Regions from separate parts of the Planifilum fimeticola genome, predicted to be linked through region 2. Evidence: predicted binding sites of a transcription regulator. Region 2 holds the regulator's gene; the other holds the start of a gene.
The links. Region 2 encodes CtsR, which represses protease genes until heat stress. Its sites were predicted from a motif close to ATGGTCAATAAAGGTCAAACA; they were not measured.
Positions count from the first base shown of each region.

Region 1: the regulator CtsR is predicted to act here: its motif matches at 8,448-8,468, upstream of clpP (ATP-dependent Clp endopeptidase proteolytic subunit ClpP).

Region 1 covers NZ_PVNE01000006.1:100,477-115,690, reverse strand. Annotated here, with positions in the region: gene eno (phosphopyruvate hydratase) at 1-571, opposite strand, end outside; gene gpmI (2,3-bisphosphoglycerate-independent phosphoglycerate mutase) at 661-2,199, opposite strand; gene tpiA (triose-phosphate isomerase) at 2,196-2,966, opposite strand; gene CLV97_RS05670 (phosphoglycerate kinase) at 2,987-4,171, opposite strand; gene CLV97_RS05665 (ArsJ-associated glyceraldehyde-3-phosphate dehydrogenase) at 4,235-5,251, opposite strand; gene CLV97_RS05660 (sugar-binding transcriptional regulator) at 5,299-6,324, opposite strand; gene rpoN (RNA polymerase factor sigma-54) at 6,522-7,913, opposite strand; tRNA gene CLV97_RS05650 (tRNA-Arg) at 8,314-8,388, shown strand; gene clpP (ATP-dependent Clp endopeptidase proteolytic subunit ClpP) at 8,618-9,214, shown strand; gene CLV97_RS05640 (PTS fructose transporter subunit IIC) at 9,264-10,664, opposite strand; gene CLV97_RS05635 (TIGR04053 family radical SAM/SPASM domain-containing protein) at 10,838-11,938, opposite strand; gene CLV97_RS05630 (Crp/Fnr family transcriptional regulator) at 12,221-12,928, shown strand; gene CLV97_RS05625 (YwiC-like family protein) at 12,891-13,628, opposite strand; gene CLV97_RS05620 (Crp/Fnr family transcriptional regulator) at 13,790-14,500, shown strand; gene CLV97_RS05615 (hemerythrin domain-containing protein) at 14,570-15,115, opposite strand; gene CLV97_RS18765 (hypothetical protein) at 15,149-15,214, opposite strand, start outside.
Region 2 covers NZ_PVNE01000027.1:31,535-46,748, forward strand. Annotated here, with positions in the region: gene CLV97_RS14535 (thiolase family protein) at 1-329, shown strand, start outside; gene CLV97_RS14540 (CaiB/BaiF CoA transferase family protein) at 426-1,634, shown strand; gene CLV97_RS14545 (acyl-CoA dehydrogenase family protein) at 1,631-2,773, shown strand; gene CLV97_RS14550 (glycerophosphodiester phosphodiesterase) at 3,163-3,873, shown strand; gene CLV97_RS14555 (HAD family hydrolase) at 4,108-4,800, shown strand; gene CLV97_RS14560 (MgtC/SapB family protein) at 4,857-5,546, shown strand; gene CLV97_RS14565 (CtsR family transcriptional regulator) at 5,904-6,374, shown strand; gene mcsA (protein-arginine kinase activator protein McsA) at 6,381-6,899, shown strand; gene mcsB (protein-arginine kinase McsB) at 6,915-7,988, shown strand; gene CLV97_RS14580 (ATP-dependent Clp protease ATP-binding subunit) at 8,053-10,488, shown strand; gene CLV97_RS14585 (AAA family ATPase) at 10,678-11,646, shown strand; gene CLV97_RS14590 (DUF58 domain-containing protein) at 11,643-12,812, shown strand; gene CLV97_RS14595 (DUF4129 domain-containing protein) at 12,772-14,040, shown strand; gene CLV97_RS18250 (hypothetical protein) at 14,026-14,616, opposite strand; gene CLV97_RS14605 (hypothetical protein) at 14,716-15,102, shown strand.

The DNA of each region.
Region 1 (15,214 bases), on a different contig from region 2:
ATTTCAGGCTGTGGAACACTTCCACGCCCATCCGCAGCCCTTCGGCGAAGGACTTCGCCCCCACGGGCATGATCATGAACTCCTGAATGTCCACATTGTTGTCGGCGTGCTTGCCGCCGTTCAGGATGTTCATCATGGGCACGGGCAGCACCTTGGCGTTGAAGCCGCCCAGGTAGGCGTACAAAGGCATGCCGAGGGCCTCGGCGGCGGCGCGGGCGACGGCCATGGAAACCCCCAGGATGGCGTTGGCACCCAGTTTTCCCTTGTTGGGAGTGCCGTCCAGGTCGATCAGCAGCCGATCGATCGCCACCTGCTCCAGGGCGTCCATTCCCTCCAGCTTGGGCGCGATTACGTCGTTGACGTTTTGAACCGCCTTCAGCACCCCTTTTCCCAGGTAGCGCTCCTTGTCTCCGTCCCGCAGTTCCACCGCCTCATGGGCCCCCGTCGAGGCGCCGGACGGGACGATCGCCCGGCCCCGGGCTCCCGATTCCAGATACACTTCCACCTCCACGGTGGGGTTTCCGCGGGAGTCCAGCACTTCCCGGGCGAGCACGTGGGTAATCGTCGTCATGGATTTGGATCCTCCCTCCGTAAGGTTCTCCGCGTCAAAGCGCGGAGGGGCGTGTTATCCTGTCGCGAAAGCTCCGTCCAAACTCCGGGTCAGAGGACGATGGAACGCCCCGTCATCTCCTTCGGCCGGGGCAAGCCCAGCAGGCGCAGGATCGTCGGAGCGATATCCGCCAAAATTCCTCCCTCCCGCAGTTTCACCCCTTCGTCCGTGACGATGAAGGGCACCGGGAAGGTGGTGTGGGCCGTGTGCGGACGGTTCTCCGCATCCAGAACCATGTCGGCGTTTCCGTGGTCGGCGGTGATGACGGCGACGCCCCCTTTGGCGAGAACCGCTTCCACCACCCGACCCAGGCATTCGTCGACGGCTTCCACCGCCCGGACCGTCGGTTCCAGCTTGCCGGAGTGGCCCACCATGTCCGGATTGGCGAAATTGAGGATGATCACGTCGTGCTTCTCCGCCGCGATCTCCTTCAGGAGCGCTTCGGTCACCTCATAGGCGCTCATCTCCGGTTTCAGGTCATAGGTGGCCACCTTGGGGGAGTCGATCAGAATCCGGTCCTCCCCCGGAAATGGATCTTCCCGGCCTCCGCTGAAGAAAAAGGTGACATGGGGGTATTTCTCCGTCTCGGCGATGCGCAGCTGACGGAGACCGTGTTGGGACAGGACCTCGCCGAGGGTGTTGTCCAGATCCGTCGGCCGGTAGGCCACATACCCCTGCACCGTCTCGCTGAAGTGGGTGAGACAGACATAATACAGGTTTTTCGGCCGTTGGGGTCCCCGGTCAAAGCCGCGGAAATCCTCGTTGGTGAAGGCGAGGGAAATCTGGATCGCCCGGTCGGGGCGGAAGTTGTAAAAGATCACGGCGTCGTCGTCTTCGATCAGACCCACCGGTTGATCCTTTTCATCGACGATCACCGTGGGCATCACAAACTCGTCGTAGACGCTCTTTTCATAGGATTCCTTGACCGCCTGGACGGGATCCCGGTATTTGGGTCCTTCTCCGTAGACCATCGCCCGGTAGGCCTTTTCCGTCCGGTCCCAGCGGCGATCCCGATCCATGGCGTAATACCGCCCCTGAATCGTGGCGAGCCGCCCGGTCCCCAACTCCTCCATCTTGGAGAGCAGCTGCCGGATGTATCGGATGCCGCTGTCGGGCGCCACATCCCTCCCGTCCAAAAAGGCGTGGACCAGCACATCGGGGACCTGCTGCCGGGCCGCCAGCTCCAGGAGGGCGAACAGGTGGTCGATATGGCTGTGAACCCCTCCGTCCGACAGCAATCCGTAAAGGTGCAGCTTGCTCCCGTGTTCCTTCACGTGGCGGATGGCTCCGAGGAAGGTTTCGTTTTCAAAAAAGCTCCCCTCCCGGATCGCCTTCGTCACCCGGGTCAGATCCTGGTAGACGATCCGGCCGGCACCGATGTTGAGGTGACCCACTTCGGAGTTGCCCATCTGTCCCTCCGGCAGGCCGACGGCCTCGCCGCTGGCCTGAAGAAGGGTGTGGGGATAGCGGGACCAATAGCGGTCAAAGTTGGGCTTTTTCGCCTGGGCGACGGCGTTCCCATGGGTTTCCTCCCGAAGGGCAAAGCCGTCCAGAATGATCAGAGCCACCGGTTTTTTGCGCTCGTTCATCCTTTCTCCCTCCCGGAAGCCGCGGCGGCGACCAGTTGCCGGAACGACTCCGGATCCAGGCTGGCTCCCCCCACCAGGGCTCCGTCGATGTCGGCTTCGGCCAGGAACGACCCGATGTTGTCCGGCTTCACGCTTCCGCCGTACAGGATGCGCACTTCAGCTGCCACCTGCTGATCGTAGAGATCGGCGATCGTCCGGCGGACGAATCCGATCACCTCGCCGGCATCCTCCGCCGTGGACGCCCGGCCGGTCCCGATGGCCCAGACCGGCTCGTAGGCGACGATCAGCCGCTTCACTTCCTCCGATCCGAACCCGTCCAGGGCCCGCAGGATCTGCTCCCGCACCACATGCTTCGTTTTTCCGCTTTCCCGCTCCTCGAGCGACTCGCCGACGCAGAGGATGGGTACCAGACCGTGTTTCAGGGCGGTCTTCCCTTTCCGGTTGACCGACTCGTCCGTCTCGGCAAAATAGGCCCGCCGCTCGGAATGGCCGATAATCGTGTAGCGAACGCCGATATCGGTCAGCATCCGGGCGCTCACCTCGCCGGTGTACGCCCCCTCTTCGGCCCAGTGCAGGTTTTGCGCCCCGATTCCGATGCCGGTTTCCTCCGCCGCCTCGACCAGCGCGGGAAGGGCGGGATAAGGCGCGCAGATCACCGTTTCCACATTCCCGGGCAACGATCCCGAGCGAAGGGTGCTGAGAAAGGACAGCGCTTCTTTGACGGTCTTATGCATCTTCCAGTTTCCTGCGATGACGGGAATGCGCATGGCTGTCCCCCTTTCTGTGATTAGTCCCGGTCGTCCAGCGCGGCCACACCCGGGAGCTCTTTCCCCTCCATCAATTCCAGGGAAGCCCCGCCGCCGGTGGAGATGTGGTCGATTCGATCCGCCAGACCCGACTTTTCGATGGCCGCCGCGGAATCGCCGCCTCCAACGATGGACCGGGCTTTTGAATCCGCCAGGGCCCGGGCGACCGCATTCGTCCCCTCGTCGAAGGGTTCCTGTTCGAAGACGCCCATCGGCCCGTTCCACACGACCAGTCTGGACTGGCGGATCACTTCGGCAAACCGCTCGCGCGTCCTCGGCCCTATATCCAGCGCCATCCGGTCGGGGGGAATCGCCTCCACCGCCACCGCGCCGATGTCTTCGGGCTGCTCCAGCCGGTCCGCAACCACCACGTCGATCGGCAACAGCAGGTGCACTCCCTTTTCCCCGGCCAGCTCGATCAGCCGGCGGGCCAGATCCACTTTGTCCTGCTCCAGGAGGGATTTGCCCACCTCATGCCCTTGCGCTTTGATGAAGGTGTTGGACAAGCCCCCTCCGATCAGCAGATTGTCCACCTTGTTCAGCAGGTTTTCGATGACGCCGATCTTGTCCTTCACCTTGGCCCCGCCGATCACCGCCGTGAAGGGTCTCTCCGGCGACTCCAGGGCCTCGCCCAACACTTCGAGCTCCTTCTGCAGCAAAAAACCGGCCACCGCAGGCAGGTGACGGGCGATCCCCTCCGTGGAGGCATGGGCCCGGTGAGCCGCCCCGAAGGCATCGTTGACGTACAGATCGGCCAGCTCGGCAAAAGCCTTGGCCAGTTCCGGATCGTTTTTCTCCTCACCGGGGTGGAAGCGGACGTTTTCCAGGAGGAGGATCTGCCCCTCCGCCAATCGGGACACCCGTTCCGCCACCGAGGGGCCGATCACGTCGTCCGCCTTTTCCACCGGTTTTTCCAGCAGTTCCGACAGCCGCTCGGCCACGGGGGTGAGCCGCAGCTCCTCCTTGACCTGCCCCTTCGGACGGCCCAGATGGCTGGCGAGGATCACTTTGGCTCCCCTCTCCGCCAGGTGACGGATCGTGGGGAGCGCGGCGCGGATCCTCGTGTCGTCGGCCACTTTTCCTCCCTCCAGAGGGACGTTGAAGTCCACCCGGCAAAACACGCGTTGACCCCGGACGTCCACATCGCTGATCGTTTTCTTTTTCACGAAGTCCATCTCCCTCCGCACATGAGAAGGAGGAGAAGGCCTCTCCTCCGTTCCTCTCATATTCTAGGCTTTCAGACCCCGCTTGACAATATAAGCGGCCAAGTCGACCACGCGGTTGGAGTATCCCCATTCGTTGTCGTACCAGGCGACCACCTTCACCATGTTTCCTTCCATCACCATCGTGGAGAGCGCGTCGACGATGGAGGACCGGGAATCGCCGTTGAAGTCCTTGGACACCAGCGGCTCCTCAGTGTAGCCGAGAATCCCCTTCAGATCCCCTTCCGCCGCAAGGCGCAACGCTTCGTTGACCTCCTCCGCCGTCACTTCCCGATCCAGTTCGGCCACCAGATCGACGACGGACACGTTGGGGGTGGGAACGCGCATGGCAAAACCGTTCAGTTTCCCTTTCAGCTCCGGCAGCACCTTGGCAACGGCCGCCGCGGCCCCCGTCGTCGTCGGGATGATCGACATCCCGGCCGCCCTGGCGCGGCGCAAATCCTTGTGGGGAAGGTCGAGGATCTGCTGGTCGTTGGTATAGGAGTGGACCGTGGTCATCAGCCCGCGGCGCACGCCGAATTTTTGGTGAAGGACCTTCACCACCGGCGCCAGACAGTTGGTGGTGCAGGAGGCGTTGGAAATGACGTGATGGTTGGCCGGATCGTAGCTGTCCTCATTCACTCCCATCACGATGGTAACATCTTCGTCCTTGGCAGGAGCCGAGATGATCACCTTCTTGGCTCCACCCTGCAGATGCTTGGCCGCATCCTCCCGTTTCCGGAACCGGCCGGTCGACTCCACCACCAAATCCACCCCGAGTTCCCCCCAGGGGAGGTTGGCCGGATCCCGCTCAGCCAGCACCTTCACCGGGCGGCCGTTAACCGCAAAGCCCTCATCGGTCACTTCCACATCCGCCTCCAGGCGGCCGTGAACCGAATCGTATTTGAACAGATGGGCCAGCGTGCCCGCGTCGGTCAGGTCGTTGACCGCCACCACTTCCAGTTCGGGATGATCCATCAGCGCACGAAAAACATTCCGACCGATCCGTCCGAACCCGTTAATGCCGATTTTCGTCTTGGCCATCACATTCACCCTCCGATCCCTCATGGTTTATTGGGAAAGTCAAAGCATTACTGCGCTTTCTCCAGAATGGCCCGGGCCGCCCCTTCATCGGTTATCAGTGTATCCCGGCAGGCGACCGAACAAATCGCGGCGATGGCATCCGCCTTGCTGGCTCCTCCGGCCACCGAGATGATCCGCTCCATCCGCTGCAGATCATCCAGCCGGATCCCCACCGTCTTCATCCTGTGGACGATCTCCCCTTGGCGGTTGAAGTAATATCCGAAGGCCTCGCCCACCGCCTCCTTCTCCCGAAGATGACGCAGCAACTCCATAGAAGATTTGCGACGGACGGCCATTTCCATGGCGCCGCCGATTCCGTGCACCGCGATCCGGGCCGTTTTCAACAGCTCCAACACCTCGCGGATGTGCGGTTCCCGGATCACCGTGCGGTAAGTCTCTTCGCTCAGCTGGTCGGGAACATGCATCAGGCGGTAACTTCCCCCGGTCTTCTTGGCCATGAGCGAAGCGATGTAGTTGGCTTCCAGCTCCACTGCCTCTCCCAGTCCGCCTCGGGCGGGCACGAAGGTGGTCTCCTTCAGCTGCGGCGTCGGGGCCATCATCTCGGCGACCGCCGCGACGGTGGTCCCGCCGGCCACCGCCACCACCTGACCGGGACGGGCTTCTTCCCGGAGAAGACGGGCTCCCGCCCGCCCCATCTCCTTTTTCACCCATTGGGACTGATCAGCGTCGCCGGAAACGATGATCACGCGCCGGAGCCCCAGATGACGCCGAAGCGCCTCCTCCAGTTCCGTCAGACCGAAAAGCTCCTTGATCAAGGGCTCCATTTCCGCAAGCAATTCGGCGCCCTGCTGGGTGACGCGCATCCCGAGGGGATCGACGTGCACCAGACCCTGCAACCTCAGGAAATCCACCTCCGCCCGCAGGATTCGCTCCGTCGTCCCCATGGCCGCCGCCAGACTCCGTCGTCCCACAGGCTGCATCAGCTGCAGGTGCCGCAGCGTTTCATAACGCTTGCGCATCACCTCCAGCATGTCGGGCAATAATTTCTTTTGCAGTTCCAACAGCGACTTCATCATCTCACCTTTTCGATCGGGACAATTAATGTCCCTGTATAACAAAATATGTCCCAAGGCGGCAAAAAGAAAAGGAGGAACGGCTTCCACCCTTATTGTATCCGATGGATCGAAGGCTGACAAGGTGCAGGAAAAGCCGTTCCCGCCTCCTCTGCAAAGATTCCCTTGATTGTCACAGGCTCGGATAAAAGAAGCGATCAGCCGTCGTACCTGCGCCGGGCCATCGAGGAGGGAATCCCGAGCTCTTCCCGGTATTTGGCCACGGTCCGCCGAGAGATTCGAAGACCCCCGGCTCGGAGACGGTCGGCGATCTGCTGATCGGATAAGGGCTTGCGCTTATCCTCCCCCTGAATCAATTCCGCAATGCGCTTTTTCACGCTTTTGGCCGCCGTGCCTCCCGAAGCGGAATCGACTCCGGACGGGAAAAAATAACGGAAGGAAAAGAGGCCGCGCGGAGTTTGCACGTACTTGTTTTGGGTGGCGCGGCTCACGGTGGACTCGTGCAGACCCAGCTCCTCCGCCACTTCCCGCAGAGTGAGCGGCTTCAAGCAATCCACGCCGCGATCCAAAAAGGCCCTCTGCTTCTCGACGATCACCCGCGTCACCCGGTACAGGGTTTGTCGCCGCTGTTCGATTCCCCGAACGAGCCAAACCGCCGATTGAAACCAATTCCTGAGATAATCCGCCGCCTTCCGGGCCTGCTCCCCGCCGTCCACCATCATCCGCTGGTATCGGTCGCTCACGGTGAGGCGGGGCAAAAATCCCTCATTGACCAGGACGACGTAATCTCCGTTCACCCGCTCCACGCAGACATCCGGCAACACGTAGCGGGGAGCGGAGGAAGCGAAGGTCATGCCCGGCCGGGGATTCAAACTCTTCAGGCGATCGACCGCCTCCTGCACGCGCCGGACTTCACATCCCAATTGCCGGGCGATCTTGCGGATCCGGCCCCCCGCCACGTCGGGAAGGTGTCTTTCGGCGATCCTGAGAGCCACTTCGTCCGGGGGATCCTCCCGCAACAGCTGGAGACGAAGGCACTCCGACAGGGAGCGGGCTCCCACCCCCGCCGGTTCCAGGGATTGAATCACCTGGAGAGCCCGCTCAAAGGCTTGCGAATCGGCATTAAAGCGTTTACATACGGAGGTGTCATCGATTCTCAGGTACCCGTTGTCATCCAGGTTTCCGATCAAATAGCGGCAAAGGGCCCTCGTGCCGGAATCCAGATGCAGGTAGCGCAGCTGGGACTCCAACGCCTCCGCCAGGGACTCCGACGGAGCCGCCAGATTTTCGAAGGGAAACCCCTCCGCATCGCGGTTGGGGGCTCCCCGCTCCCCCCTCCCGCTTCGCCGGACATACGCCATCCAATCCCCCGGATCGGCATCCAGCAGAGGGACGTCGCTCTCTTCTCTCCCTTCCCCGCTCGGTTCGTCAATTTCCAACACCGGATTCTCCGCCAACTGTTCATGAATATACTGCTCCAAATCCGCCGCGGAGAGCTGGAGCAACTGAATGGCTTGACGCAATTCCGGCGTCATCACCAGTTTCATTCGCTGCTCCTGTATCAGACCGTAACTGATTTGCAAGGCCATCTTTTCCACCTCCGCGCGATTTCGACATCCGTTCAGTCGACGAGCCGGGTTGATTATTCACTCTTTTTCGACTTGAGCAAAAACCTTCCCGCCGAACATTCCCGGGATGAAACCGATCGACGAAAGGGTGACATCCTTCGACGCCTCCGGTCGAAAACCGTGGGTCCGCGTCGCGCTTTCATATCCATTTTACCACAAAAACCGCTGCCTGCTCTCGCGGAATTCCGTGGAAAAGCCTTTTTCGGCACCGACGGTCTCACAAAAGCTCCACCCCTTGATGAAAAAAGCGGAGTTGGTTACAATAATCCGTGGAAAGGGGATCCGGTCTGGAACAAAATTTCCCCTTGCATTTTCTCTCGCAACCCGTTATAATATACTCTGTCGCTGGCAAACACAGCATGCGCCTATAGCTCAGGGGATAGAGCGCTGGTCTCCGGAACCAGGTGCCCAGGTTCGAATCCTGGTAGGCGCACCACATTGGAGCAAAACGGCAGCCGATGAATCGGCTGCCGTTTGTCGTTTTGTTCCAATTGAATCTTGACCTTTTTTGATCTTTGGGGATATGATGATAGTGAGGCGATGACAAAGCGGGGTGAAACGAAACATCCCGCCCGGCGCCCCCGGACGGGGCGAAGGGGCGGCCCCTCACATGCAGGGTTTGTCACAGCCTCATTCAACCCTGCCATCCAAGGAGGAAGCAACCCATGTCCACAATGATTCCCATCGTCATTGAACAAACCAGTCGCGGCGAACGATCCTACGATATCTACTCCCGCCTTCTCAAGGACCGGATCATCCTCTTGGGCACCCCCATCAACGATCAGGTGGCCAACCTCGTGGTTGCCCAGCTCCTCTTCCTGGCCGCCGAAGATCCGGAAAAGGACATTTACCTGTACATCAATTCCCCCGGCGGATCCATCAGCGCGGGCATGGCCATATACGACACGATGCAACACGTCAAACCCGACGTGCAGACCATCTGCGTCGGACTGGCCGCTTCCATGGGTGCCTTCCTGCTCTCCGCAGGGGCCAGGGGAAAACGCTTTGCCCTCCCCAACAGCGAAGTGATGATTCACCAGCCCCTGGGCGGAGCGGAAGGACAGGCTTCGGACATCGAAATCCGGGCCAAGCGGATCCTGCGCATGAGAGACCGCCTGAACAAGCTGCTGTCCGAACACACCGGTCAACCGCTGGAAAAAATCGAGAAGGATACGGACCGCGATTACTTCATGAGCGCGGAGGAAGCCAAGGAATACGGGATCATCGACAAGATCCTCGACCACCCTCCGAAAAAATCGTGAGCAAGGATGGCATTCAAAACCCGGCCGTATTTCGGCCGGGTTTCTGATGCTAGACGTTTTTCTTCAAGGCGTTCACCAAGAATGCCGTCACGACGGTCCCCGCCAGGATGGCGACGAAAAACATCGGGACATGATCGACGGCCTGGAACAAGGCCACGATCGGCCCCCCGTGGGGAACGTGATCGGCCACGCCTCCCAACATGGCGATGACTGACGCCGCCATGGAACCGATCATGATGCTCGGAATGACGCGGAGGGGATCGCGGGATGCAAAGGGGATCGCCCCTTCCGTAATGCCGACCATCCCCATGGCCAGGGCGGCCTTGCCCGCTTCCCATTCCTCGGGATAATATTTCCTCTTGGCCAGCAGCGTGGCCAGCCCCATTCCGAGAGGAGGGGTGCAGATCGCCGGAGCGATCGCCCCCATGATGAAGGGTTGTCCCTCCCCGATCATCGCCGCTCCGAACAAAAAGGCCACCTTGTTGATCGGACCGCCCATATCAAAGGCGATCATCGCTCCCAGGACCAAAGCCAGCGCCACTTTGCCGGCCCCCTGCATGTCGTGGAGCCACTCGGTCATCGCCGACATGATCCCGGAAATGGGGGCGCCGATCCCATGGATAAACAGGAGAGCCGTCAGAAGGGACGTGACCAGCGGAATCACCAGGATGGGCATGATGGGCTGAATCACCTTGGGCACCGGTATTGAACGGATGCCTTTGGCCAGATAGCCCGCGAGAAACCCGGCGATGATCCCCCCGATGAATCCCGCCCCCGCTTCGCTGCCATAAAAGCTCCCGTCGGCCGCAATGTAGCCGCCGATCATGCCGGGTGCCAAACCCGGACGGTCGGCAATGCTGTAGGCGATATATCCGGCCAGGATGGGCACCATGAACAAAAATCCGGTTTCGCCCACTGCCAGAACCGGCTTCCAGATGGAATCGTCGGGCACCACAAACCCTTCCGGCGTCGCTTTTCCCCCGAAGCCGAGGGACAGGGCGATCAACAAACCGCCCACCACCACAAAGGGGATCATGTAAGAAACGCCGTTCATCAGGTGGCGGTAAAAGGAACGACCGGATTCGGCCTTTTCAACCGGCGACTCCTCCCGTTTCGGCTCTTCCCGTTCCGGGGCCCCGAAGACGGGAACTTCTCCGTCGACCAATCGCCGGATCAACTCCTCCGGGCGGTGGATCGCATCCTGAACGGAGCATTCCAGCACCCGCTTTCCCCGGAAGCGGCTTTTGTCCACATCCTTGTCCGCCGCCAGGATCACCCCGTCCGCTTCCTCAATCTCCTCCTGTGTAAAGGCGTTTTCCACGCCGATGGATCCCCAGGTTTCCACTTTGATGGTATGGCCCGCTTCATCCGCCGCCTTTTTCAGCTTTTCGGCGGCGATGTACGTGTGCGCGATCCCTACCGGACAAGCGGTCACGGCCAGCAATTTCATCCCGGATTCCCCCCTTTGGAAATGTGGGGCGAACTCAAACGACCATTCCGTTCAAGAAACCTGAGACAACAGCTGCAAAAACCAAGGGATTCGACCGTCACACTTATCCATTCCTCCGGCGGAAACCCGTCAAACCCCGAACGGAGCGACGCGATCGGCCCGGTTGCCTCCCTCTACGAAGAACTGGCCGCCCGCTTCGACCACTCCCGGGGCACATAGGCGCAGGTCGGATCGCTCTCCAAGGGATCGCCGGTCACGGCGTAAGCACGGGCCCGGGATCCCCCGCAGACGGAACGGAACTCGCACACCCCGCACTTTCCCTTCAGCCGCTCCGGATCGCGCAGGGAGACAAAGGTCGGGTGCGTCCGATAGATCTCCGTGAGGGAGCGCTCCCGCACGTTCCCGCAGGCGATCGGCAAAAAGCCGCTGGGATACACATCGCCGATGTGGGAAACGAAGGCGAAACCGTTGCCGTCGTTGACGGCGCGCGGTGCCCGCAACTGCCGTTGGCGCCCGGCCACCCAGGGAGGAGCACCGGCCGCCGCTCCCGGACCGCTCTTCATTTTCTCCCGCTGCATTATCACGCGGCGGTAGGGAGGCGCCGCCGTCGTCTTGATGTCAAAGGGGACGCGCCCGGAGAGATCGGCCAGCCAGTGGAACACCCGCTCATGCTCCTCCGCGGTGATCATGTCGTCCGCCTTGCCGCGGCCGGTGGGCACGAGGAAAAAGACGCTCCACAGCACGATGCCCATCTCTTCGAGCAGGCGAGCAATGTCGGGCAGATCGTCGAGATTGTAGCGACTGACGGTGGTGTTGATCTGCAGCGGCATCCCGAGCTTGCGCAGCATGCCGATGGCGCGCATGGTCAGGTCGTAGGATCCGGACGTGCCGCGGAAGGCGTCATGGATCTCCGCCGTCGATCCGTCGAGACTGAAGGCCCATCGGTCGAGCCCCACCTCCATCGCCCGGCGCATCGCTTTCTCCGTCACCCGCGGGGTGGCGCTGGGCGTGAGCGATACGATCAGCCCCTGCCCTTTGGCGTATTCGGCCAGCTCAAAGAGGTCCTCCCGCATCAGCGGATCGCCGCCGGTGAAGACCAGCAGGGGGGCGCCCAAATCGCGAATCTCGCGAATCAAGGCTTTCCCCTCTTCCGTCGTCAACTCGCGGGGATCCCGACGATACTGCGCCTCGGCCCGGCAATGGAGGCATTTGAGGGCGCAGGCACGAGTCACTTCCCAGATGACCAGAAAGGGAGATTGGTGAAAGTCAATCAAAAGGGATTCCTCCTTATGAAAGGGATAACGACGCCCTGTTTTCCCGTCCCGGCGGGACCGAAACGGGAAATCCTGTTTGTTCACAACGTAACAAAGTCTTTGGAAAAACAGTATGAAGTTCGTCACACTCTCCCCTGAATCGTTGGGGTACAATGAAACCAAACACTCCGTCATGAGCGGACATCAAGTCTTTGCGGACATCAGGTCTTAGCGGAAGATTTGCGACATCGCCGGGCACAGCCCCCGGTCGGGCGGTTGTCCCAATTTTGATCCATCGAGGTGATGGACTTGTCTCAATTGGTCCCTCTTCTCCGCAATGTGCCGCTGTTTCTGGATCTCACCGACGAAGAGCTGGAACGGATCGCTTCCATCGCGATCCCGCGCTCCTACCCGAAGAAATCGCTCATCTTCGCGGAGGGAAGCCCGCGCGAAGCCGTCTATTTCATCGTCGACGGGCTCGTCAAAGCCTTTAAGGTGGATGCCAACGGACATGAGCAGATCGTCTCCCTGCTGGCCAAGGGGGACATGTTCCCCCACACGGGATTCTTCGATCAGAGCCCCTACCCCGCCAACGCCGAAGCCGTCAAGCCCACCCGCGTCTTCGCGATTCCCATCCAATCCTTCGAGCAGCTTTTGCTGTCCACTCCCACCATCGCGGTGAAGGTACTGCGGGTTTTGGGGGCAAAAATCCGCGAGCTGCAAGAAAAGCTGCAGGAACTCACCTACCAGGATGTGCGCCACCGCATCTGCGCCATCCTCCTGCGGCTGGCCGAAACCCACGGAACAACCCAGGACGGAACGGTGGTGCTCCGGCTCCCCGTCACACACCAGGACCTGGCCAGCATGGCGGGAACCACCCGCGAGAGCGTCAACCGCATGCTCAACGATTTGCGCCGCCAGCGCATTTTGGAAATGAACCGCAACCATATCGTCCTCAAGGATGTGGAAGCCCTCAAATCGTGGGCGGACGAGTGGCGGAAAAAGCGATGATGGAAAGGACGAGGAAGAGCAACGATCCGACGATCTCGATGATTCCCACCTTCATCGGACGGATCGTCTTTCCGCCCCACAAGAAGGCCCTGAAGGCCGAAAAAGCGTAGGGCAGGACGAACCAGGGCTCCAGGAGAGCCGTCAGGATCAGGAGCAGCAGGTGATATCCCTTTGAGGCGATCAGCCATCTTTCGTTTTTGCGCTCCCGAAACACCGACTTGACAAAAAAGACGCTCCCCAAAAAGTACAGGATACACGGCACCGCAACCCACAGGGCCATGGCGTCCCAACTCCCGGCTCCGACCATGTGGGCGGCCGCACCGCCGACCGAAAAGGCGAGAATGGCGCACAGGTCATTGACGAAGGAACGCTCGTTTCGCCGGTACGCGTACCACCCGTTGATGCAGAACAACGCGGCCAGCACGGGGCCCGCCCATAACAGCGAAGGCTCCCAAAGGAGCGGGGGGATCAGGAAAACCATCCCCAGGGCCCAATAAATCAGCGCCCAACGGACAAAATTGCGCCGATCTTTCCGCCGCATCAGCGCCAGGCGGAAGGGATAGGCCGCCAGGTAAAACAGCATCCATCCGAAAAACAGCGGAAGATGCAACCATTTGGGCCCACCCACGAACATGCCAAGGAGAAAGGGGACGGATACCATGGCCCATCCGCCATGTTCCCTCGGAAGGATCGGTTTCATCGCAGACTCCTCCAGTCTTCAAAATGAGCATCCCGCCGTGCCTCGGGGTTTGTTCTGTTCTCATCGTAACCCAGGACTCACCCCTTCATCGTGACAAATATCACAGTTTCGCAAAACCTTCACCATTCCGCTTCCTGCGCAAACGGAGAGGAGGATTCCCCATGACTTCCGCGGTGTCCGCCCATCGGTTTGTCGACTATTTCCAACCGGAGCAGCTGAAGCGGTTGAGCTCACTGATGACCTCCAAAAGGGTGAACAGCGGCATCAACTTGTTCCAGGACAAAGAACAAGCCGATTATCTCTACTTCATCCATGAGGGGATCGTCAAGATCTTCAACAACACCGAAAGCGGGGAGGAAATCGCGCTCTCCCTCAAGTACGCCGGAGACCTGGTCGGTGATCCCTGCACGCTCCCGTCCCCCTTCCAGTGGAGCAACGCCGTCACCTTGACGGATGCGTTCCTCGGCGTCATCCACAAGGAGGAATTGGAGGCCCTGCTGCTCCGCCACCCCGACCTGGCCATCCGGTTCATCCAGTGGCTCACCGTCAACCAGCGGATTTTGGAGACCAAAATGCGCGATCTCCTGGTATACGGCAAAACCGGGGCGCTCGCCTCCACCCTGATCCGCCTCTGCAACACCTGCGGCAAAAGGACGGAGGAGGGCATCCTGATCCCCATGCGGCTGACCAACCAGGATCTGGCCAACTTCATCGGCGCCACCCGGGAAAGCGTCAACCGCATGCTGAGCCGGATGAAAAGGGAACACATCCTCAGCATGCGGTCCGGCAGGCTGATCATCCACGATCTGAACCGCCTCCGAAAGCTGTGCCACTGTGACGGCCGCTGCCCCGGAAACGTATGTATCATCTGAATTTCCGAGATTCCCCGTCAAAAAATTGAAGCGGCGCATCCTCGACGGCATGCGCCGCTTTCCTTGCAGTCAAATCGCCTGAACCCTCTCCAGAAGCTCTTCCTTTTCCGCATCGGACAGGATGCGCTCCGCCATCGGAAAGAGCACGTTCTCCTCCTTCATAAAATGGTCCGTCAAGATCTGCACGGCCGTCTCCACCTCACCGGCGATCCTCCGGGCGGCATCCGCCCCGGCGGACTCGTCGAACTTCTCCACTTCGGAGAGGAACTCGGACAGGCGCGCCTTGGCTTGCTCGTGTTCGTATTCCATCACGGCGATGGGCCCCGTCTCCCGTCCGATATATTTGGCCATCATCGGAAACAGGACATCTTCCTCCCGCTTCGAGTGGAGATCCAACTCGGCCGTGAAGGAACGAACCTGTTCCTCCAGGGAGCGCAGGGCTTCCTTCCATCCCCCGCTTCCGGCATCGCCAGCGAACCCTCGGGCCGAATCCGCCAACTCCTCCATCTGCTTCAAAAGCGGCGGGTGTTCTCTTTTCAACCGTTCCAAGCCTGCGCAGAGGGGACCGGAGGCTTCAGCGAAACCCATCATCCCACAGCCGGGTCCGATATCCATCACCCTTCCCTCCTTGTCTCGTTTGCCTTTATTTTAGGAAGGAGGCGCCACGAAAAACGTGACGAACATCACACCGGCGCGAATCCCGATGAAAACAGG
Region 2 (15,214 bases):
CGACGATCATGTTGACCGGTGTCATTCCCTGCACGGAGAAGGTCCTGAAAAAGGCCGGCCTCACCATGGACGATATCGATCTGTTCGAAGTGAACGAAGCCTTTGCCTCGGTGGTGTTGGCCTGGCAGAAGGAAACCGGAGCCCCTTGGGAAAAGGTGAACGTCAACGGCGGGGCGATCGCCCTGGGCCATCCGCTGGGGGCGAGCGGCGCCCGCATCACCGCCACGCTCCTGAACGAATTGGAGCGGCGTGAAGCCCGTTACGGATTGATGACCATGTGCATCGGCTTCGGGATGGCGATCGCCACCATTATCGAGCGGGAAGCGTAACCGCGGGAAGACGGGTCTTCCGGGAATCGGTCGAACTCCGAGGGCCCGTCTTTTTCCTTTCATTCTGAAAACGCTTTCCTGAGGAGGCGCGGGGGAATGGAACTGCGACGGAAGGATTTTCTCAAGGGGATGAGGGTGCTGGATTTCTCCCGATACCTTCCCGGACCCTTCGCCACCATGCGCCTGGCCGACATGGGCGCGGACGTGATCAAGGTGGAGGATCCGTCCATCGGTGATCCGGCCCGCTACCTTCCTCCCCTTGCCGAGGAGACGGGCCGCCTTTTTCTGCTCCTGAACCGGAACAAGCGAAGCCTGGCGATCGACGTGAAGACGGAGGCGGGAAGGGAGATCCTCCATCGCCTCATACCGAAGGTGGACGTGGTGGTGGAGAGCTACCGGCCGGGCGTGATGGCCCGGTTTGGCCTGGATGCGGAGACGCTCCGCACGATCCATCCCGGACTGATCTACTGTTCCATCACCGGATACGGACAGCGGGGACCGATGGCTTCCCGGGCGGGCCACGATATCAACTACGCGGCCATGACCGGCATCTTGGACGGAATCGGCAACCCCGGCGGCCCTCCGTCGATCCCTTCGGTGCAGTTGGCCGACCTGGCCGGGGGCATGGCGGCCGTCGAGCAGATCCTCGCCGCCTGGGTCCGCCGCCTGCGCACCGGGGAAGGAGCGGTCCTGGATGTGTCCATGACGGACGTGCTGCACAGCTGGCAGGTTTTCCCCCTCGCGGTCGAGCAGAGCGGTGAACCGGTCACCCGGGGCTCCCACGTTCTCTGCGGGGCGATGACCGCCTACAATGTGTATGAAACGGCGGACGGCCGTTACGTCGCCCTGGGTGCGCTGGAACCCAAGTTCTGGAACCGTTTTTGTGACGCGGTGGGCCGGCGGGAATGGAGGGACCGGGGCTTTACGCCCCCCGACGACCCGAGCGGATTGTACCGGGAAGTGGCGGAACTGTTTCGGAGGAGGAAATTGGAAGAGTGGGTGCGCATCGGTGAGGAGGCCGACTGTTGTCTGACGCCGGTCCTCACCCTTTCCGAAGCCGTCCGTTCTTCGCTGGCCCGGGAGCGGGAAAACTTTTTCGCGCTGGATCATCCGGCGGAGGGGAGCCAGGTGATGCCCAACAGCGGGTTTTTGTCGGCCCGCAACAAGCGGAAGGGGAATCCCGTGACGCCGGCCCCGCGTCGGGGGGAACACACCGCCGAAATCCTTCTGGAGATGGGCTTTCGCCGGGAAGAGATCGACCGCTTTATGGAAGAAGGCATCGTGGAAGGAGGGGAATCCCGTTGATTTCCTTTCAGATGACGGATGAACAGCGGGAAATGCAGAGGCTGGCCCGCCGGTTCGCCGAAGAAGAGATGCGCCCGGTGGCTCCCGAGTGCGACGAGCAGGAGCGCTTCCCCCGGGATGTGTACGAAAAGGCCCACCGGGCCGGCCTCATCACCTATCGGTTTCCGGAAGAGTACCTGGGAGGGGGTGTGGACAGCCTCCTCACCTCCTGCATCATCTCGGAGGAGCTGTTCTGGGGTTGTGCCGGGATGGCCACCTCCTTCGGCGTGACCGCCCTGGCCGCCGGGCTGATTCACCAGTTCGGAACGGAACAGCAGAAACAAAAGTGGCTCACCTTTCTGTGCGATCCGAAACATGCCCGCCTCGGGGCCGTCTGTCTCACCGAGCCGGGAGCCGGTTCCGATTTCGGAGCCATTCAGACCCGGGCGGTCCGCCGGGGGGATGAGTGGGTCATAAATGGCCGGAAGTGCTTCATCACCAACGGGGGAATCGCCGATCTGTACCTGGTCTTCGCCAAGACGAAGCCGGAGGACGGCTACAACGGGGTTTCCCTCTTTCTCGTCCCGAAAGACGCGCCGGGGGTCTCCGGGGGAAAAAAGGAGCGCAAGATGGGACAGCGAGCCTCCCACACCGGTGATGTCATCTTTGAAGATTGCCGGATTCCCGCCGAATTCCTGGTGGGCGAGGAGAACCGGGGTTTTTACTACGCGATGAAGATGTTGGAGCACTCCAGGCCGACCGTGGGGGCGGCGGCGGTGGGAGTGGCCCGGGCCGCCTGGGAATACGCCCTGGACTACGCCAAGAAGCGCGTCCAATTCGGTAGGCCCATTTTTCACAACCAGTCGATCTCCTTCATGCTCGCCGACATGCGTACCAAGATTGACGCGGCCCGGTTCCTGGTGTGGCGGGCCGCCGAGCTGGCGGACCGGGGCGAGTCCTGCGCCCTGGAGGGCAGCATGGCCAAGGCCTACGCCGCGGAGGTGGCCATGGAGGTTACCACCCAAGCGGTGCAGATTCTCGGGGGATATGGCTACATGCGGGACTTCCCCGTGGAGAAGTGGATGCGCGACGCCAAGGTGCTGAGCATTTACGAGGGAACGACTCAGATCCAGAAACTGGTCATGACCCGTCTGATGTAAGGGAGGCCGTGCCTGCTTTTCTCCAAATATTTGGGAAGGATATCAGAGGTTTGCTGTAGAAACTCGGACATAAGCACCGCATATCCCGACCACCGAGGTGGCCGGAATGATTTGCCGGCGACCGCGTCGTCAGGTCTGCGGGTCATGGCCGGGAGGGAAGGGAACGCACTTCCGCAGTTCCGCGAATCGGAGGACAGAGTGGACGAGGCCAATTCTTTTTCCTCCATATTCCGTATTTTTCGATGGGCAAACAATACAATAGATTACGGAAGCGGCGCACATTCCGAAGTCCCTTCCTCCTGCGCGTCTTCCTTTTCCCTCTTTTGTTCCGCCCGCAATAACACCTATAATGAAATTGTGCACGGTTTACATCGGAAAGGAGCATCCAAGTGAAAATAAGAGGAGTGGCGCACCGGGGGTATCCCCTTCGATACCCGGAAAACACCTTGTCTTCGTATAAAGCCGCCTATGACCTCGGATTCACGCATCTCGAACTGGACGTGCATCTGAGCAAGGACGGCGTTCCCGTCCTGATGCACGACCCGACGATCGACCGCATGACCGACGGACAGGGGTGGGTCAAGGATTATACCCTGGAGGAATTGAGACAATTCCGCGTGGGAAGGGATGAAACCATCCCGACCCTGGAAGAGGCCCTGTTGTTTGCCAAAGACAAGATGACGGTGAACGTGGAGTTGAAGCAATATGGAGAGCTGTATCCGGGGCTGGAAGAGACGGTGTTGGAGATTTTGAAGAAAACGGACATGTTGGACCAGGTGTACATTTCCTCCTTTGATCACTACTCCATCGTCAAGATGCGCAAACTGTCCGACGAAGTGGAACTGGGGCTGATTCAGTGGGGAGCCACTCCCGCCGTTGTCCCCTTTATGGAGGAGATCCGGGCCCGGTACCTGTCCCTCCGGACCGAATATCTGACGGATGAATACGTGAAGCTTTGCGAGCGGTCGGGCATACAGCTGATGGTGTGGCCGGTCAACCTGAAATGGCAGTTTGACAAGGCGGCCCGATATCCTTCCGTGTTGTGTGTGACAGATGATCTGGAAGGCTTTAAGGAAATGTATCAAGAGCGATTTCAATAGCGCGGATCGCCCGGGCGATCCGGCCTTCAAACGATCTGCCGAACGGACCAGATGACCGCTGAGGATTGACCGCCTCTGGATCGGAGATGGAGCTTCGGCAGATCCTTTTTTTAGGGACGGATCCTTCCCGGAGAAGATTCGGGAGGCGCGTCTGCGCAATTCCCTCGGGATGGGGGTTGTTCCGCCCGGCGGGCAGCCTCCGCATGATCACATGAAGGAAAGGGAGTCGTTTTCGTGAACTGCGGCGAGAAAACAGCGGTATTTGACATGGACGGGACGTTGTTTCAATCGGAGAAGGTGGCCTTGCCCGCTTTCCGCAGGGCTTTCCGGCGCCTGAAGGAGGAGGGCCTCTACCGGGGGGATTCCCCTTCCGACGAGGAGATCCGGTCGGTGTTCGGAATGACCCAGGAGGAGATCTGGGCCCGTCTGCTGCCGGAGGCGGACGAAAAGACGAGAAAAATCGCCGACCGCTGGACCCTGGAGGAGGAGCTGGCCGGCTTAAGACGTGCTGAGGGCAGCCTGTATCCCGGGGTGGCCGAAACCCTGCATCGTCTGAAGGAAGAGGGGTGGAGGCTGTTTATCGCCAGCAACGGGCTCCGGCCCTATCTCGACGGCGTGCTGGAAACTTTCCGCCTGGCCCCCCTCTTCTCCGGCGTTTACGGGGCGGGGGACTATGAAACGGAGACAAAGGATGAACTGGTTCGCCTTTTGATGGAGGAACACGGGGTCTCCGGCGGTTTCATGGTGGGGGACCGGAAATCCGACGTCGAAGCGGGAAAGGCCAACGGCCTGAAGGTGATCGGCTGCCGCTATCCCGGTTACACCCGGTTCGGACGGGCGGATGAGCTGAAGGATGCCGATGTCGTGGTGGACCGGTTCCCGGACATTTTGCCCGTCTTGTTGAAGGCGTGCGGAGACCCATCCTGATTCCCGCCGCCGGGCGGGGGGTCCGGCGGAGAATGACGAACAAGGAGGGCGACGGGGTGAGCAGCGTATGGACCATCCCCTACTGGGAGACGGCATATCGCCTGTTCATGGCTGTTTTGCTCGGCGGTCTGATCGGATGGGAGCGGGAGAGGGACGCGCATCCGGCCGGTTTCCGGACGCACATCCTCGTCTGCCTCGGATCGGCTTTGATCATGCTGATTTCCATCTACGGTTTTTCCGAGTTCATGAAGGAGGAAAACGTGCGGGCCGACCCCGCCCGGCTGGCCGCCCAGGTGGTGAGCGGCATCGGTTTTTTGGGGGCGGGGACGATCCTCCGGCACGGATTGACGGTGAGCGGGCTGACGACGGCGGCTTCGCTCTGGGTGGTGGCCGGCATCGGTCTCGCCGTGGGAGCCGGCTACATGTTCGGAGCGGTGTTGACCACGATCCTCGCCCTGGTCAGCCTGGAGCTGCTGAACCGGCTGGAAAAGATCCTGGTCAGGCGCCATCGCCTGAAAAAGATCGTGGTCTCCGTCAGGGACGAACCGGGGAAATTGGGGGAGATCGCCTCCCTGCTGGGGCGGATGGGCGCCAGCATTCGCAAGGTGACCATCGATGAGGGCGATTTGGAGGATGACTGGCTCAACATCTCCTTCACGATCCGCCTTTCGGAGGAAATCTCCACGACGCAGATTTTGGAGGAAGTGCGCCGGGTGACGGGGGTCAAGGAGGTGCGTTCCGGATAAACGGGAGGGCGGGGTCCCCTCTTGGAATGTCAGGACAACTTCGAGTCCAAAAAACCGGGGTGAATCTTCCCTCGAGGAATTCTCGCACATGGAGCGGGGGCGGAACATCGCTCCCTGCCGAGAAGCCAAACACCCGGGCGGCGGCGCATGTCTTCCGCCGCTTTTTTCGCTTTTGTCCGGGATGCGCGTTTGTATGAAAGCTCGCCGGCGGCGGGAAAAATGGTAATGAATCAACGGATGGACTGCGCGTCGAGAATCGTTCAGGTCTCTTTCGGAGAACCCCTTGCATTTCCCGCGAATGGATTTATAATAAAAAGTGAAGGTCAAAGTTAGTCAAAGTCAACAGGGGGTTGTTCGATGCCCAGCATTTCGGATATCATCGAGCACCACTTGAAAAAGATCCTCGACCAAAGCCGGTCCGGGATCATCGAGATCAAGCGGAGCGAGCTGGCCGACCGGTTTCAGTGCGTTCCTTCGCAGATCAACTACGTGATTAGCACCCGTTTTACGGTGGAAAAAGGGTATATAGTGGAGAGCAAGCGAGGGGGCGGCGGCTACATCCGGATTCGCAGGGTGCGGCTGGGTTCCCCGGGGAGCGTCTACGATCTCCTGCTGCGCCAGATCGGCGGGGCGATCAGCCAGGCCCAAGCGGAGGACATCATCGATCGGCTTCGGGAGGAAGAGCTGATGACCCCCCGGGAGGCCCGACTCATGCGGCGCATCATCGCCCGTGACGTCATGCAGCTGCCGGTGCCTCTGCGGGATCAAGTTCGCGCCCGGATCATGCGGGCGATGGTGACCATCCTATTCGCGGGAAAAGGAGAGTGAGCCGCCATGTTATGCGACGAGTGCGGCAAACGAATGGCCACCCTGCATTTCACGAAAATCATCAACGGTGAAAAGACGGAGTATCACCTGTGTGAAGAGTGCGCCAAGGAAAAAGGGGAGAAATTTACCGGGCTGGATACCGGATTCAGCTTTCAGGATCTCTTGTCGGGCCTTCTCAACCCCGACCTTTCCCAGGGGAGCAGGTCGGAACGGGTCCAATCCACCGGACTTCGCTGTCCGACCTGCGGTTTGACCTACGGACAATTTGCCAAGATGGGTCGTTTTGGATGCATGGACTGTTACCGGACCTTTAAGGATCGGCTGGATCCCTTGTTCCGCCGGGTTCACGGGCACACCTCCCATCGGGGCAAGGTTCCGGAGCGAACCGGTGGAAGGTTGAAGATCCATCGGGAGATCGAACGGCTGAAGGCCGAACTTTCCCGGTGTGTTCAGGCCGAGGAATTTGAGGAAGCGGCCCGCCTGCGCGACCGGATTCGGGAACTGCAGGGAAAATTGGACAGTTAGGGAGGTGGATCGCGCGTGTCGCTCCATCGTTATATCCGTAATTCCGTCAGCGAATGGATGCGGGGAAAAGGGCCCCAGTCCGACATCGTCATCAGCAGCCGGGTCCGGATTGCGCGCAACCTGGCCGATCTTCCCTTTCCCACCGTGGCCGATGAACACCAGGCCAAGGAAGTGCTCCACCGGGTGGAGCAGGTCTATCGCCGGGGACGGGACAATCCCGTCCTGAGCGACGCCAAATGGATCTCGATGGCGGACCTGACCGATCTGGAGAAGCGCGTTCTGGTGGAGAAGCACCTGATCAGCCTCAACATGGCGGAGGAGTCCCGCCACGGCGCCGTGATCCTGAGCGGCAACGAAGCCGTCAGCATCATGGTGAACGAGGAGGATCACCTGCGCATCCAGTGCCTGTTTCCGGGCTTTCAATTGGTGGACGCCTGGCGGTTGGCCGATCAGCTGGATGATTGGTTCGAAAAGCGCCTCAACTACGCCTTCGACGAGAAATGCGGGTTTTTGACCAGTTGTCCCACCAACGTCGGGACGGGGATCCGCGCTTCGGTGATGGTGCATCTGCCGGCGCTGGCCATGGCGGAACAGCTCAACCGGCTTCTGCCCGCCATCACCCAGGTGGGTCTGGCGGTGCGGGGCATTTACGGGGAAGGAAGCGAGGCCCTCGGAAATTTGTATCAGGTATCCAACCAGGTCACCCTGGGGCTGACCGAGGATGAAATTCTCGACAAGTTGCAGGGAGTGGTGCAGCAGCTGATCCAGCATGAAAAGAACGCCAGAGCCCATCTGATGGAGATCTCCCCCGTCCAGCTGGAGGATCGGGTGTACCGGTCCTACGGCATTTTGGCCAACGCCCGCGTGATCGATTCCAAGGAAGCGATGAGCCGGCTTTCGGATGTGCGGCTGGGAGTCGATCTCGGACTGATCCGCGATGTGTCGGCCCACGTGATGAATGAGCTGATGGTCATCACTCAGCCGGGGTTCTTGCAGCATCAGGCGGGACAGGTGTTGACCCCGGAAGAGCGCGACAAGCGGCGCGCCGCGCTGATCCGCGAGCGGTTGGCGCAGGAAAAGCGGTCCTAGAGGGTCGAGAGCAAAGGGAGAGTCGGAGTCGGAATCCATCCTTTTCAAGCGAGGTGTTGAGACGATGATGTTTGGCCGGTTTACCGAGCGGGCGCATAAGGTGCTGGCCCTGGCCCAGGAGGAAGCGGTCCGGTTGGGACACAGCAACATCGGAACGGAACATATTCTGCTCGGGCTGGTCCGGGAGGGAGAGGGCATTGCGGCCAAGGCCCTGATCGGATTGGGATTGGGCCTGGAGAAGATCCAGAAGGAAGTGGAATCCCTGATCGGCCGCGGCCAGGGGCAGCCCATCAACATCGCCTACACCCCCCGGGCCAAGAAAGTGATCGAACTGTCGATGGATGAGGCGCGCAAGCTGGGTCATACGTACGTGGGCACCGAACACATCCTGCTCGGCCTGATCCGGGAAGGGGAAGGGGTGGCGGCCCGGGTCCTGAACAACCTGGGCGTCAGCCTCAACAAGGCGCGGCAGCAGGTGCTGCAGCTTTTGGGCAGCAGCGAGACGGTCTCTTCCCATCAGGGCAGCAGCGCCGCCAACACCCCTACCCTGGACAGCCTCGCGCGGGATTTGACGGCGGCGGCCCGGGAAGGAAAGCTGGACCCGGTGATCGGGCGGAGCAAAGAGATCGAGCGGGTGATCCAGGTCCTGTCCCGCCGGACCAAAAACAATCCCGTCCTGATCGGGGAGCCGGGGGTCGGGAAGACGGCCATCGCCGAAGGCCTGGCCCAGCGGATCGTCGACGGGGAGATCCCGGAAACCCTCCGGGGCAAACGGGTGATGACCCTCGACATGGGGACCGTGGTGGCCGGGACCAAGTACCGCGGGGAATTTGAGGACCGCCTGAAAAAGATCATGGATGAGATCCGCCAGGCGGGCAACATCATCCTGTTCATCGACGAGCTGCACACCCTGATCGGCGCCGGAGGAGCCGAGGGGGCCATCGACGCCTCCAACATCCTGAAGCCGGCTCTGGCCCGGGGCGAACTGCAGTGCGTGGGAGCCACCACCCTGGATGAATACCGGAAATACATCGAGAAAGATGCCGCCCTGGAGCGCCGGTTCCAGCCGATCGTCGTCGACGAGCCCTCCCCCGAGGAGGCGATCCTCATCCTGGAGGGGCTCCGGGACCGCTATGAGGCGCACCACCGGGTGAAGATCACCGACGAGGCGATCACCCAGGCGGTCCGGCTCTCGGACCGGTACATCACGGACCGCTATCTCCCCGATAAGGCGATCGACCTGATTGACGAAGCCGCTTCCAAAGTGCGCCTTCGCTCCTACACCGTTCCCCCGGAGCTGAAGGAACTGGAGCAAAAGCTGGAGGCCGTCAAGAAGGAAAAGGATGCCGCGGTGCAGAGCCAGGAGTTCGAAAAGGCGGCTTCCCTCCGCGACAGGGAGCAAAAACTGCGTGAGGAGCTGGAGGCCACCCGCAACCGCTGGAAAGAGGATCAGGGAAAAACCGATTCGGAAGTGACGGCGGAGGATATCGCCGAAGTGGTGGCCAGCTGGACGGGGATTCCCGTGAGCAAGATGGCGGAGGAAGAATCGGAGCGCCTTCTGAAGATGGAGGAGATCCTGCATGAGCGGGTGATCGGCCAGGAAGAGGCCGTCAAGGCCGTGTCCCGGGCGATTCGCCGGGCCCGGGCCGGGCTGAAGGATCCCAAGCGGCCCATCGGTTCCTTCATCTTCCTCGGTCCGACGGGGGTCGGGAAAACGGAGCTGGCCCGCGCCCTGGCGGAAGCGCTGTTCGGCGACGAAGACGCGATGATCCGCATCGACATGTCCGAATATATGGAGAAGCATTCCACCGCGCGGCTGGTGGGAGCGCCGCCGGGATACGTGGGCTATGACGAAGGAGGACAGCTGACCGAAAAGGTGCGGCGCAAGCCCTATTCGGTGGTTCTCTTCGACGAGGTGGAAAAAGCTCACCCCGAAGTGTTCAACGTGCTGCTGCAGGTGTTGGAGGACGGCCGCCTCACCGACGGGAAGGGGCGCACCGTCGATTTCCGCAACACGGTGATCATCATGACCTCCAACGTCGGGGCGGACATGATCCGCAAGAACACCCGACTGGGCTTCACCGCCGGGGAGGATACCGGGTATGAAGCGATGAAGGAAAACGTGATGCAGGAGTTGAAGCGGACCTTCCGCCCGGAATTCCTCAACCGGATCGACGACGTGATCGTCTTCCACTCCCTGGAGGAGGTCCACCTGCGGGAGATCGTCACTCTGATGGCCGAGGAACTGCGGAAGCGTCTGAAGGAGCAGGACATCGATTTCGTCCTCACCGACGAGGCCAAGAAACACCTGGCCAAGGAGGGCTACGATCCCACCTACGGAGCCCGTCCCCTGCGCCGGGTGATCCAGAAGCACATCGAAGACCGCCTCTCGGAGGAGCTGCTCCGCGGAACGATCAAGCGGGGCGACACCGTGCGCATCGACGTGAAGGACGGAAAACTGGTCGTCGAGGGGAGCGAGCTCAGCCCTTCGCGTCAATGAGAAAAATCCCTCCTTCCGCCGCCGGGCGGGGGGAGGGCCTTTTATTTTGTCGGAGGCGCAACCAGGTTTCAACGCCCTAAGGATCGCATTTTCTGAAAGGAATCTCCTTCACGGGATGAAGGAATTTTTCCGACATCTAGAAAATCATTCAATTGGGTGATTACTCGTCTCCGAACAAGGAGGATCATGATGACGACGTTGCATGATGCTTTCGAGAAGATCCGGGAAGAGACGGAGAAAGCGGTGGTGGGACAGGAGGAGGCTCTGGAGCTCCTGCTCGTCGGGCTCTTTTCCGGCGGCCACGTCCTGTTGGAAGATGTGCCGGGGGTGGGAAAGACCACCCTGGTCAAAACCCTTGCCGCCTGCGTCGGCTGCCGTTTCAAGCGGATTCAGTGCACGCCCGACCTGCTCCCTTCCGATGTGACAGGGACGGTGGTGTACAATCCTTCCACCGGCCAGTTCCGCTTTCGCGAAGGTCCCCTCTTCAGTCAGATCGTGTTGGCGGACGAGGTGAACCGGGCCGTTCCCCGGACCCAGTCGGCTTTTCTGGAGGCGATGGCCGAGGGGCAGGTGACCGTGGACGGGGAGCCCCGCCCGTTGGACCGGCCCTTTTTTCTGATGGCGACCCAGAATCCCGTGGAATCCCAGGGGACCTTTCCCCTGCCGGAGGCCCAGCTGGACCGCTTTTTGATGAAGGTGTCCCTCGGATATCCCGGACTGGAGGAAGAGCGGAGGATCCTCCGCATGACCGGCGTAGGGAATGGAAGGGATGAGGTCCGGCCGGTGATCGGACCCGAGGATGTGCTCGCCCTCCGAGAGGAGGCGCGCCGAATCCGCCTGTCCGAGGACGTGGAGACCTACCTGCTGGAAGTGGTGCGCCGGACCCGCGACCGCGACGGCGTGGTGCTGGGGGCTTCCCCGCGGGCGGCGGCTGCGCTGGGGACGGCGGTTCGGGCCCTCGCGGGAATCCGCGGCAGGGAGTACGTGATTCCGGACGATGTCAAATACCTGGCTCCCCGGGTGCTGGCCCACCGCCTGGTTCTCGCCTCCGATCTCCGGATGGAACGGGTGACCCCGGAGTCGGTGGTGTTGGATGTTTTGAAGGAAGTTCCCGTGCCGGTGGAGGACGATGCGGAACCATCGGCGATCGAAAAGTGAAGGTCGTGGGGGTGTTGATTCTCCTCCTGGGGGGCGTATGGGGCTACACCCGCCTCTGGGGGCGGATCGTCGGGGGGAAGATCCGGTATTCCGTCACGATTTCCGAAGGGCGCCCGCGGGAAGGGGAGGAGATCGAGCTGCGGACGATCCTGGAAAATACCGCCTGGCTTCCTGTTCCGTGGCTTCAGCTGTCACAGCCCCTGCCGGAGGGCACGGTTCTTTTGGAGGAAGGCGGCGGGTCCCATCTTCTTCGCTACGCTACCTATCTCCTTCCCCGTCAGCGGGTGCAGCGGATCCATCGCCTGCGGTGCGTCAGAAGGGGCCTGCAGATCCTGCCGACGGCGGAAATCCGCTACAGTGACGGGCTGGGGTGGGAAGAGCGGATGGAGAGGCTGGAATCCGGGTGTCGCATTTTGGTCCGACCCAAACCGATGGAAAGAGACGCGATTCCTTTCCGGTTCCGGGAATGGATCGGGGAAGTGGCCGTCCGCCGCTGGTACCAGGAGGATCCGTCCCGTCTCTGGGGAGTACGTCAGTTCCGGCCGGGCGATCCCTACAGGCACATCCATTGGGCGGCATCGGCCCGGACCGGGAAATGGTTGGTCAAGCAGTTCGAGACAAGCTCCCGGACGGTGCTGTACGGGGTGTTGAACCATCAGCTGTTTGAGCCGCATTGGCTGGGTTCCTCTCCGCGGCGGGTGGACGCACAGTGCCGGCTGGCCGCCGCGCTGTTTCGCCGGTCGGAAGAGCTGGGGTTGGAATACGGCCTTTATTCCAACGGTTCTTGGCGGGGCCGCCGCAGCTTTTCCATTCCGCCCGGAAGGTCCCCGGAACACCTGGAGGCGGTGGAGACCGCCTTGGGGCGCCTGCTTCCCCAGGCCCAGGAGCCTTTGGCCGATCTGTTGCGCCGGATCCGCGAGGAGGTCTCAAACCCGTCTTTTTTTGTCGTCATGACGGGATATTGGGATGAAAATCTCACCTCCGCCGCGGAGGAGCTCCGGAGGCGGGGACACGATTTGATCCTCGTCTGCTTCAGGGAGCCCGATGAGAAGGTGGAAGGGCTTGATTCCGCCGCCTCCCTCCCTCTCGTCACCGTCACCTGTTGGTCAGAGAGGAGGGGCCGGCATGAAGCGGATGGATGCCGGGAGGGCCGTGACCCTGCTTAGCCAGGCCCTCTTTGTCTCCCTCCTTTTCCTGGTGCTGTCGGGAGCTTTATCCGTCGGCAGGGAAGCGGCCCTTTACTTTTCGGGGATCGCCCTGCTCCTGGCCTTGGGGTCCGCCCTGTTCGCCCCGGAGATCCTCACCCGTCCCAAGGCGGCATATCCGGCCGCGGCGGGAGCGGTGGTGCTGGGGGCGTGGGCCGGATGGAAGGGGACCTCTCAGCCCTCCTCCGCCTTTTTGATCTGCTTCGTCGTTCTGGGAATGTGGCTGGTTCAGCGGATGTGGAGGGGAATGGTGCGGGACCCCGCCTTTTTCAGGGATGATCTGATCGATGAAACCCGCCGGGACGGACTGCTTCTGCTCGCGGTCTCCCTGTTTGTTTCCGTCTATTCCGTGCGCGACGGTTGGGACGGGGAAGCGCTTCCCCTTCTGTTCACCTGGGCCGGGTTGCGGATGGCGGCCCTGTGGAGAGGAACCCGGCAGATGGGGGGAGCCGGCTTCGGCGGGATGGAGTGGCTGGGAATCTGCCTTTTCCTGACGGCCGGATGGAGCCTGACGTTTTTCGGTCCCTTCCTTTATTCGTTGGTCGTCCGCGGGCTGATCCTGCTGCTGTCTCCTCTGCTGTACGGAGCCGGGTGGATGGTCCAGCATCTGGTGGCGTTCCTTTCGAAGGGCTCGCGGAAGTTGGAACTCCCGTCCATGTCTGAAGGGCAGGAGACCAGTCCCCTCCTTTTCGATGCCTCCGAGGCGGCAGCGGTCCCGCCAGAGGGTTGGGATTGGCTGGGGCCGCTGTTCCTGGGAGCGGTGATGGCCGCGGTGTTTGTCTTCTTCTTCCGGCGGCTTCAGAGGGAGGTGCCGTCGGGGGAGAGAAGCCGTTCCCACCGGGAGATCCGGGAGTTTATCCCCGCGGGCCGGAAGGCGGAACCGCAAGCCGCCGGGGTTGCCTATTCCTCCACCGACACGTGGATGCGCCGGCTTTATCGCCGGTTTCTCCTTCGGATGAAGCGGGCCGGATATCCCCGCCATCCCGATGAAACCCCGAGGGAATACGTCCGGCGCATGGCCGCGGCTCACCCCGCCCTGCGGGAGCCGATGGAGGAGCTGACGGCCCGGTACGTGGAGGAGCGGTACGGGGGCCGTTCCTTTGCGGGAGACCGCCGGGAGGCGGAGCGGCTGTATCGGGAGGCCGTCACCCTTCAGGAATCGCGAAGGGAAGGATCAAGCGCCGATTGAATCCTCTCCCGCAGCTGCCGCTCGTTCGGTCCTTCCTGAGCGAACCCGAAGGAGCGGCCGGCGAGGTGCCTCGCCCGGTCGACGATCTGTCCCAGGTGATCGCCGGTATGCTCCACCGGGTGATAGACCCGGTGCATCTCGTCTTCCGGATTCGCCCTTTTCCGGGTGGCATCCGGAACCGGTCTTGCAGAGGCGGGCTTCCATCGCCCGCCGCCACTCGCCGAAGGCTTGTTCCGCCCGGGCGGCCAGTTCCTCCGGGGACAGGGGGAGGTGCGGAAAATGCTCTTCGATTCCCCGGGAAATGGAGGCGTCTCCTTCCCCCAGATACAGGGCGTTTCGCCGGACGTGTTCGCAGAGGTGCAGCGCGATTCCGCCGATGCTGTTTAAGTTTTCCCCTTCACGAAGCCACAGTTCCTCCTTCTCCACCGAACGGATCGCGGCCAGGAGTTTCGGCAGATAATGGTCGCACATCGGTGGAGCGGGATTTTGAGAAACAGGACGCTTATATCCGGACACCTCCGGGTCGATAAAATGAGGAAAAACCCTTGCCACCCATTCAAAAAAACATAAAATCATCCCTGTTGCTCAACCTCTTTCATAAACCTTTCCGTGAAACGTGATATGACCGGGGATTCGCATTGCCGTGGGCATTAACAGAGAAGGAGCGCCCAAACAATGGAGAATGTATCCGACAGCGTGAAATCCGAATCCATCCAATCCTTTCAATCAACCATCCGCAAGAGCGAAAACGCCTTGGATCAGATGGCTGAAAAAGGCGCAAACACCGCCTTGATAAGGAAAAGGCTCAAGGCCTTTCGCATCGGCCTTTCCATGTTGAAAAGCACCTGGTATCAAGAGCCGCATCCTTACACACAGGAAGAGCTGGCGGAAGCCCGTCATGTCCTGGCGGGTTTGCTCCCTTCGATTAAGAGGATTTATGCGAAATCCAAGGAAGGCAGCCCGCAAAAAACCCTTCTGGAAAGGAGAATTAAGGCCTTTCAGTTGGCTGTTCAAGCCATTGACGATTTTGCAAAACGGCAAGAAGAACAGGCCGGCCGTTGACCGGTGTGCCTGTCGACCCGGCCGGAGGCGGCGGTCCTTTCGCAGCCGATAAGCGCCCTGATCTGCAAGGCGGTTTGGAAGCGCTTTCGGGACTTTCGGGCGTAAACAGTGA